DNA from 2 places in the Nostoc sp. UIC 10630 genome. Region 1 is predicted to be linked to the other one. Evidence: predicted binding sites of a transcription regulator. Region 1 holds the regulator's gene; the other holds the start of a gene.
What was found. The regulator NtcA, encoded in region 1, controls nitrogen genes in cyanobacteria. The targets are predictions, from matches to a motif close to TNTGTANNNNNNNNTACANA.

Region 2: G1O98_RS27655 (Glu/Leu/Phe/Val dehydrogenase) is a predicted target of NtcA. The motif match lies at 1,946-1,965, and genes of this name have one in related genera.

What each region holds. Positions count from the first base shown of each region.
Region 1 is NZ_JAAGOG010000024.1:46,102-51,055, forward strand. It holds gene G1O98_RS39815 (hypothetical protein) at 1-286, shown strand, start outside; gene G1O98_RS09095 (DUF3146 family protein) at 600-866, shown strand; gene G1O98_RS09100 (Holliday junction resolvase RuvX) at 936-1,391, opposite strand; gene G1O98_RS09105 (DUF3084 domain-containing protein) at 1,507-2,997, opposite strand; gene ntcA (global nitrogen regulator NtcA) at 3,166-3,837, opposite strand; gene fabI (enoyl-ACP reductase FabI) at 4,217-4,954, shown strand, end outside.
Region 2 is NZ_JAAGOG010000155.1:179-5,132, forward strand. It holds gene G1O98_RS27645 (peptidylprolyl isomerase) at 1-698, shown strand, start outside; gene G1O98_RS27650 (beta-ketoacyl-ACP synthase) at 763-1,911, shown strand; gene G1O98_RS27655 (Glu/Leu/Phe/Val dehydrogenase) at 2,050-3,339, shown strand; gene G1O98_RS27660 (Gfo/Idh/MocA family oxidoreductase) at 3,511-4,632, opposite strand; gene G1O98_RS27665 (hemerythrin domain-containing protein) at 4,732-4,954, opposite strand, start outside.

The sequences.
Region 1 (4,954 bases):
CGCTGCTTTTTTTGCCACATCACCTGTAACTACCTGCACCTTCTATAAAAGCATCGATAAGGTCTTTATCGAACGTAAAAGTCTTCGTGGCAATCAAGTTATTGAACATCCACTAGAAAATATTCTGCGTTTTGACATCCAAGAAAAGCAATATAAATACTCTAAGCTTTATCGGTCTGTAATTGTGCTGAAATCTTTCAAAGAAATTCCAATCAATCCACAATACACTGATGAAAGAAGCGTTAGATATACAGTTTCTAGGATACTCTTATTTCTAAAACTTTAACAAAAACTATCCCCACTACTTACCACTATGCCCATAGACTGAAGTCATAGATCGCTGACTTATCTAGAAAGCTGGGGATATTGTCTATCAAAAATGATTTAGGATTTGTTATATAGACACGAAACGCTGAGATTAAGGAAGTTTGAGTCACTTTCAACTGAAATTTTACATTTAGCATTATCCATTAGTACCATTCTGACTCAACTAAAAATACTCACTTTGTCAGTTTGTCTATTTAGACTATGTTTGGTACATAAAATAAGAAGCCAGTCTAATATGAGCGGCTGTTATTCTACACTTGACATAAAGCATTGTGAGTGCTAAAAGACGACTGCCAGAAACTATTGCCCATGTCAGAATCACCCGCCAATCTTGGCAACACGGCTTCCTTGAGGGTGAAGTGAGTGCAGGTGAGTTTGAGTGGCATTTCCAGTGGCATTTTCGCCGGGGAGAACTTGCCGTCAAGCCTTCCCAAGGCCGCGCTTTAATCAAAGAACCCCTTGGTCGATTTTTGGAGCAACAAGATTATCAGCTAGAGCCTGGAGGAGATTATGCTTTTACTATTCGGGCGGAACTTTAAAAGTTAGGAGTTAGGAGAGACGCGATTAATCGCGTCAGTACAGGAGTTAGGAGTTAAGGATGTAATTCTTCACTCTTGACTGCTGAGTGTTGATTCTGTGAGGCGGTTTAAGTATCTTTCAATTAAGAGAATGGCAACAATGTCATCTATCGGTCTTGGAGGCTGTCGTAGACCTTGTGGCAATAGCTTTGTTAGTCCTTTGGGTGGGAACATTTGCCAATAGCGATCGCGTGCTTCTAAGGTTGTATATCGCTCATCTACTAAAATAATACTCAGAGGTTCTGTCAATTCCTGATATAGTTGCTGTCTCCACTGCTTGGCTGTAGTTTGGTCGCCCATCACCATCAAGGAGATGGGAAACTTTTGACGCAGTGTTTCAATGGTAGCGATCGCCTCTTTGGCTAACGCAACCTGATGATAATACAATTGTCGATCCAGTCCCATCACCGCTAACCCACACTTATCTCGACCTGGATCAAACCCCAATATGACTGGTTGCGTTGGTGAAAATTCGCGTAAAGTCATAAGAAATTAAAAATAAAAATTGAGAATTAGAAATCAATAAATGCAATCACAGCAACTATTTTGACTGCTGTTGAATATGTTTAAATCTTACTAATAACAGTGTGCAAATAATGTTTTAAGTACTAAAAATAATTTTTCCGTTGACTATTGCCACTAATTTTACTCTCAATGGCCCGGCTGTATAAGTGTCCTCTGCTGCGATCGCTTTGATCTCCAAGGGCTGATTATATTGTCTTAATTGGGCGACAAAGCGCAAGAAAGTCCCCTCTACTTGCACATCCTCGACAATTCCGGCATTACGAGCCCGAAATTGAGAAGCAGAAATTAGTATTTCCAGCCTTTGCTGTAACTGATACGATGTCATAGTTTTGGAATCGGCACTAGTTGTAGCTAGGACTGCGCCTCCCGAAAAAACCAATTGATTTCGCGCTGTATCGGCGAAAAACTCTATCTGCTTTTCTCCCCTGACGTAATTACCAGCCGAGAAAATTCGCACCACATATTCTTGACCATCGCTAATCTGCTTGCTCAATTGGTCAACCCGATCCTGAGTCACGCGTAGTAGCTCTACATTGGCAGGATTTGCCCCAGGCTCACTTAATTCGAGGTTGGCGTTGCGATTGGCTTCTTGTAAAAGTTGTACCACTGCCTGACGAGCCGCAGCAGGTTGGGTAACACGAATTACAGCACCAGACAAAACTTGACCGCGAACTAAGGCCAACTTACCTAGACGCAGGTCGCGGTAAGACTGATAATATTTTTCCAGCCTGGCAACTTCTAGTTCTAGTTGCTCTTGTTGCGCTTCCAATTCTTTGAGGCGCGATTCCCGTTTGGCAATCACTTCCTCTCGTGCTGCAACTTCTACATTCCGCTTTTGAATCAATTGATCGAGTTGGCCAATTTTTTTATCGCGTTGTTCTATGGCTTCTTGACGGTTAGCCAGTTCGCGATCGCGTTTTTCAATCGCTGTTTTGGCTTCGTCAATGGCTTTTTTCGCTTCAGCGTACAGTCGTTGTCGTTCTGTCTTCAGTAGTTCAACTGCCGCCTGTAGCTCTTTTCTTTGATTGGAAACGCTTTGCAACTCAGCTATGGCTTTTTGGTACTGAGTTACAACTTGTCCTAATTGACCTTGAGTGCGTTGGAGTTGAGTTTGAGTTTGAGCTTGTTGACTAATGGTGCGGTTCAACTGAGCTTGTGTTTGGAGTTGTTTGGCATTTGCTGCCTGTAAAGACTGATTAATTGCCTGTAAGTCTTGTTGTGCTTTTGCTTGGGCAATTCTTGCTTGATTTAGCTCACTTTCTACCTGACTTTTCTGAGTTTCTGCGGTTTTTAGCTGTTCCCGTTTCTGTCTGAGGTCTGTTTGAATATCTTCTAATTCAAAAACTCCCTTTCGCAAGCCTTCATCGGCAGCGAATAAAATTCCTAATGTTGATGCTGAAATCAAACCGCCCGTAAAAATAGTTACCACTACGGCAGTATTTTTCGGACGAAGCTTAAAAAGTGAGAGGCGGGCTTTGCCAACTCGTGTGCCGATGCGATCGCCCACGGTGGCAATTACGCCTCCCAGAATTAAAATTGCTGCGATGAGGATGTATCCGGTGGTCATCTTTAGCTACCGAAATCCTTCCAGATACAGCCTACTACTTTTAAGCATTGTCTGCGGAGAAGTGGAAGTTGGCAATAGCTGAAATTATTCAATTTTAGATTTACCTCTAGCTATTAGTGTCATCTTTCAAAATAGAACACGCGCCGATTCCCCTTTCTCCGATTGATTTTATGTGAATTGCCTACTTAAGGTAACAGGTTTATGCACGGTAATCTTCTTTTTGTGGATAGAAATCATCTTTTTCTCACGCAAATCCCCTAGTAGCCTAGTAACAGTAACACGAGTTGAACCAATTGCTTCTGCGATCGCCTGATGAGATAACTTCAGATCAATAGTTATCCCATCTGCACAAGGAACGCCAAAATCCCGACAAAGAATTAATAAAAAACTCACCAACCTAGAACCCATATCTCGGTGAGCAAGAGTTTCAATCATCATCTCTGTCTGTAAAATGCGCGAAGAAAGACCCCGCAGCATTAACATTGATAATTCTGGATTTTCCTTGAGTGCTTGCTCTACTTGTTCAATTGGGGCTGACAGTAATTCCACAGGGGTAAATGCAACCGCATGGTAAAACCTATCCGACTTATTTCCTGTCAGCAATGACAAAACACCAAAAACACTATTTTCCCGAAGCAATGCTACTGTTATTTCCTCTCCTGCCTCGTACACCCTAGAAAGTTTAACAGCACCTTTCAAAAGAAAATAAACTCGTTCGGCAGGATCGCCAGGAAAAAAGATCGTTTTATTGCGTTCAAACGTTTCCACAACTGGCGGAAACGCCCCGGTCGCCATCTGACGAAATACATTTGCTAGGGCTTTATCTTGTGTCACGATCATCTCCCTTCCCCTACCCAATGCCGGAAAAACAAAAACTGATTACCTAAGAATACACCCGAAAAATGAATAAAGCACCGTCAACCTTTCTGTACTTTCCTATACTCAAACTAATCGCTTCATAACTGTTTGTTTATAATGATACATAATTGTTGATCCTTTCAGCTACTAATTGTTGATAAGTAGTTCCAATAACTGTATTAAAAAGGGTTTTTTAAAGAACAAATAAAGATATCTTGAGAAAATCTTTAGGAAAAATCAAGATTTTTGTCATAGCAAACACCCTTCTCAATATTCATTTTTGCAAATCCTGTATAAAACAAAGACAAACGTGCCTCAGATTCTAGTATGCTCCTAATGATCGATCGCATTAACAATTTCTATGCTGAATCTGACTGGAAAAAATGCTCTTGTTACAGGTATTGCCAATAACCGCTCGATCGCCTGGGGCATCGCCCAACAGCTGCATAAAGCCGGAGCAAACCTGGGTATTACCTACCTGCCGGATGAACGCGGCAAAATGGAGAAAAAAGTTGCGGAGTTGGTAGAACCCCTCAACCCAAGCTTATTTCTTCCTTGTAATGTCCAAGATGAAGAACAGATTCAATCTACCTTTGAGACAATTCGTGAGCAATGGGGGAAGCTAGACATTCTCATCCATTGTCTGGCCTTTGCCAGTAAAGACGATTTAAGTGGAGACTTTAGCCAAACCTCTCGTTCTGGCTTCAACACTGCCTTAGAAATCAGTACCTACTCGCTGGTGCAGTTAAGTGGTGCAGCGAAACCTTTGATGACTGAGGGAGGTAGTATCGTCACGCTGACATATTTAGGCGGTGTTAGAGCAATCCCTAACTACAACGTTATGGGAGTTGCTAAAGCAGGGTTAGAAATGAGCGTGCGTTACCTAGCTGCTGAACTAGGGCCGAAAAATATCCGCGTCAATGCCATCTCCGCAGGCCCCATCCGCACCTTAGCATCTTCAGCAGTGGGTGGAATTTTGGATATGATTCATCATGTCGAAGAAGTAGCTCCCCTGCGCCGTACTGTCACTCAGCTAGAAGTGGGGAATACTGCCGCTTTCTTATGTAGTGATTTGTCCAGTGGTATTACCGGACAAGTT
Region 2 (4,954 bases), on a different contig from region 1:
CTAATACCTCTTCTCCAACCTCGACAGCTACCTCGACTACCCAGACGACTACTGAAGCAACATCTGTATCTCAAACTAGTAGTGAGAATATTCCTGGAACCACTGGTTTACCACGTCTTGAAGGCAAGGCTACTGTGGTAATAACGGTTAAAGGTTCGCCCATTACTATCGAAGTAGACGGCACTGATGCCCCCATTACAGCTGGTAACTTCGTAGATTTAGTTCAAAAGGGTGTTTACGATGGTTTAGCTTTCCATCGAGTTGTACGCGAACCCCAACCGTTTGTAGTTCAAGGGGGCGATCCCCAAAGCAAAGACCCGAAAGTTCCAGCAGATCAGCTGGGAACCGGTAGCTATATTGACCCAAAAACGGGAAATGCTCGCTATATACCTTTAGAAGTTAAGCCGAAAGGTTCGGATACTCCGCTTTACAACAAACCATTTGATGCTACTGCTCAACCCGTCGTATTGCCCCATAAACAGGGTGCAGTAGCGATGGCGCGATCGCAAGCACCAGATTCGGCTTCAGCTCAGTTTTACTTTGCTTTGGCGGATCTAGCCTTCTTGGATGGTAACTACGCCGTGTTTGGCAATGTCACTCAAGGCTTGGATGTAGTGAACAAAATTCAGCAAGGCGATCGCATTGACTCTGCTAAAGTCACCCAAGGGGCTGAAAATCTGAAAACACCAGGACAGTAAGAGGAAGAGAGCAGGGGAGAATAATTACTAACTCCTAACTTTTAACTCCTAACTCCTAAATTTAGTGAAAGTTCTTGTCACTGGTATTGGTCTAGTTTCCGCCTTGGGTGGAAGTTTAGAGGATAGCTGGCAAAATTTGCTAGCAGGTAAATCTGGAATTAGGTTACATCAGCCATTTCCAGAAATAAAACCACTTCCTCTAGGTTTAATTGCTCAACAACCATCTGAGTTGGCAATGTTAACTCAAATGGTTGTTACTTCTGCTTTGCGAGATGCTGGGTTAGTTGCACCTTTAGCTGATTGTGCTGTCGTCATTGGATCGAGCCGCTCTTATCAAGCATCTTGGGAGATGTTGGTGCGGCAAATGTATAAAGATGCGGAAAATTTGCCCGTTTCTGATTTTGGAAATTGGTTAGAGATATTACCTCATATCAATGCGATCGCAGCTGCAAGACAAATCGGTGCAACAGGTATGGTTTTGGCACCGATGGCAGCTTGTGCAACTGGAATTTGGTCTATCGCCCAAGCAGCCTTACTTATACAAACTGGGCAATGCCAACAGGCGATCGCAGGCGCAGTGGAAGCACCAATTACACCCCTAACTTTAGCTGGGTTTCAGCAGATGGGTGCTTTGGCAAAAACTGGGGCTTATCCCTTCGATTTGCAGCGAGAAGGGTTAGTTTTGGGCGAAGGTGCGGCTGTGTTTGTCTTAGAATCCGCAGAGTTGGCAAAACAGCGTCAAGCAAAAGTGTATGGTGAAATTCTCGGTTTCGGCTTAACTAACGACGCATATCATAGTAATTCACCGGAACCTGAAGGGAAAAGTGCGATCGCAGCTATCAAACAATGTCTAGAACGCAGTTGTCTATCACCAAGCGATATTGATTACATTCACGCTCATGGTACAGCAACCCAGCTAAATGACCAGATGGAGAGTATGGTAATCCAGCGTTTGTTTCCCCAAGGCGTGGCAGTTAGTTCGACCAAAGGAAGCACAGGTCATACATTAGGAGCATCAGGAGCATTAGGCGTAGCTTTTTCTCTCATGGCATTAAAGCATCAAATATTACCGCCTTGTGTAGGCTTGCAGCAGCCAGAGTTTGATTTAGAAATCGTTACAGCAGCACGTCTAAGTAGAATTAGGCAGGTTTTATGTTTGAGTTTTGGCTTTGGTGGACAGAATGTCGTGATCGCGTTAGCTAAGTCCCCATAGTACTTTGTACCTACAGCACAATATAAAATATAAAACTGTAACAAAAACTACAAAATTCCTATTTTTCTCAAAAAAAGGATAAGCTAGTTACAGAATGATATCCGGTTCGTAAAGATACCGTGATTAGGAGAAAATTTTATGATTTCAAAATCACTACTACCGCTAGAACCCGCTTCTCCAGCGCATATATGCCCATTTGACCAAGCCTGTAGCTACTTAGAAGCGGCAGCTAAAGAACTAAATTTAAATCAGGGTTTGCTGGAAATCCTCAGCCATCCGCGTAAGGTTGTCACAGTTTCCATTCCCGTGAAACTAGATGACGGGGAAATACAGGTTCTTGCTGGACACCGGGTACAGCACTGCGATGTCTTAGGTCCCTACAAGGGCGGAATTCGTTATCATCCGGCAGTGACATTGCGCGAAGTATCGGCTTTGGCAATGCTGATGACCTGGAAATGTGCATTGTTAGGTATTCCTTATGGTGGTGGTAAGGGTGGCATTGCCATAGATCCAAAACGTTACAGTGTTGGCGAATTAGAGCGAATTAGCCGCCGTTATATCAGTGAGTTAATTAAAGATATTGGGCCTTCCGTAGATATTCCTGCGCCAGACATGGGCACTTCTGCTCGTGAAATGGCTTGGATGATGGATACTTACTCTGTGAATGTCGGTAATGCTGTACCAGGCGTTGTGACTGGTAAACCGCTTTCCATTGGTGGTTCTCTAGGGCGAGAAATGGCAACTGGACGTGGCACAATGATTATTGTGCGTGAGGCGCTAGCAGATCAAGGTAAATCCTTAGTAGGAGTGCGAGTAGCTATTCAAGGTTTTGGTAATGTCGGTGGTGCCGCAGCTGAATTACTCCATCAAGCAGGCGCGAAAATTATCGCTGTTTCAACAGGTGCTGGAGGAATATTTTCCGAAGCTGGTCTTGATATTCCCGCGTTGAAAATCTACGCTGCTGAAAATCGCAAGAGTATTGTAGGTTTCCCCCAATCTGTACCAATTAGCAATGCAGATTTATTGACTTTACCCTGCGATGTCTTAATACCAGCAGCTTTAGAAAACCAGATCACTGAAGAAAATGTGAATCAGGTGCAAGCGCAAATTGTCGCAGAAGCAGCTAACGGGCCGGTTACTCTTGAGGCTAACTTGGCCTTAGAAGCGCGGGGTGTAACAGTACTACCAGATATATTGGCGAATGCTGGTGGTGTGGTAGTCAGTTATTTGGAATGGGTGCAGGGTCTTTCTTACGTATTTTGGGATGAGGAGCGAGTTAACCGCGAAATGGAGCATTTGATGGTGCAAGCCTATCGCAAGGTGATTCAGCAATCTAATAAGCGGCAAATTTCTTTAAGATTAGCAGCTTACACTTTAGGGGTGGGTAGAGTTGCCCAGGCCCTGACTGATAGAGGTCTTTATCCTTAACATTTAGGAAGATACAAAGTTTTAAATTGAATAGACCAGATGTGTAGGGGTGCAAGATTATATTGTGCCCCTATAATTACATGGCGATCGCTGCAATATAACTTTAATTCAAGATACACCGTTAGGAGCGTACAGCTAGCTTTACGCTCCTAACAATATATCTGTTATTATTTACGACTCACCAGAAGGGGAAGCAGCGTGAATTAAATCTGGCTTCTTCTCAGCAGGAGGAAGTTCAATAGCTTGAGTCGATGTGGGACGTTGATGGCGATGGCTAGTTTGTATCTGCACAGGTTTACCCATCTCAATTGACTGATAAAGTGCTTGAATGATCGAAACATCAATCAGCCCTTCCGTCCCAGATGGTTCCGGGTCTTTATCTTGCAGAATACAATCAGAGAAGTAGGTAAATTCAGCTGCTAGTTGGTCATGATCCTCAAAGGTACGCTCTTGAGTTTCACCATTAATTGTCAAATAATGCTTGATTTCCCCCTGCCAAGGATAGGCAGGTTCTACTCGTAAATCTCCTTTAGTACCTACAACCTGATAGGTTGAAACATTTGCCCCTCCAAAACTACAGGTAAATGTTGCCAATCGCTCGTTAGGAAAACGCAAAGTGACACTAGTCATTTCTTCCACTTCGCTGAAACGTTGTTCTCCCTTATTGGCAGCTACAGCAAATACTTCAATTGGTTCATCTTGAAATAGATAACGTACAGCATTAATGCAGTAAATGCCTATATCATAAAGCGTGCCACCACCAGTTACATCTCGTAAACGAATATTGCCTTCTTCTACTTGTTGACTAAAAACCGAGTTGAAAATACGTGGTTCACCAATTTGCTTCGAGCGGATAATTTCGACTGCTTGTAAATTGGCTTCTTCTAAATGTAAGCGATAGGCAATCATCAGCTTGACATTATTATCATTGGCAGCTTTAATCATTGCCTCACACTCTTCTTCTGTCACTGCCATTGGCTTTTCACACAACACATGAATTGCCTGATTAGCAGCCCGCACAGTGTAGTCACAATGCAAGTGATTGGGCAACGCAATATAAACTGCATCAATCTCGCCGCTTGCCAAACAGTCCTCATACTCCTCATAGGAGTAAGTATGCTCTATTCCATACTTTTTGCTCAGTTCTTCGCTTTTAATGGGGTCATCTGAAACCAGTGCCACTAATTCTGATTTTTTGGCGTGGACAAAGGAAGGTAAGGCGGCTTCTTGAGCAAACCAACCTAAACCAACAACCGCGTAACGAATTTTGCGCTTACTATTTGTAGCAGTCATTTTTCTCCTATCTGAATAAAGGAATATTTTGTTTAATGCACCAATTACCTTTGAATTAGGGCTAATTGTTTATACAAAGACTGAGAAAAAAATACGTTCCTACATTGCTAATGCAGCTTCTACATTTGACACCAACTTATCTTTAGTTTCCTGAAACTCTTGACCCAATTCAGTTAACTCCTTATCACTCATACATTCGCGCACAGCATTAAAAATTTCGCTTTCTTCTTCTTCTACATGATGCTCAAATGTCTCCTTCAATTCGAGCATTTTTTCTTTAAACTCAGGATCGCTAGGTTTAAGTGCCTTAATCTCTTCTAAA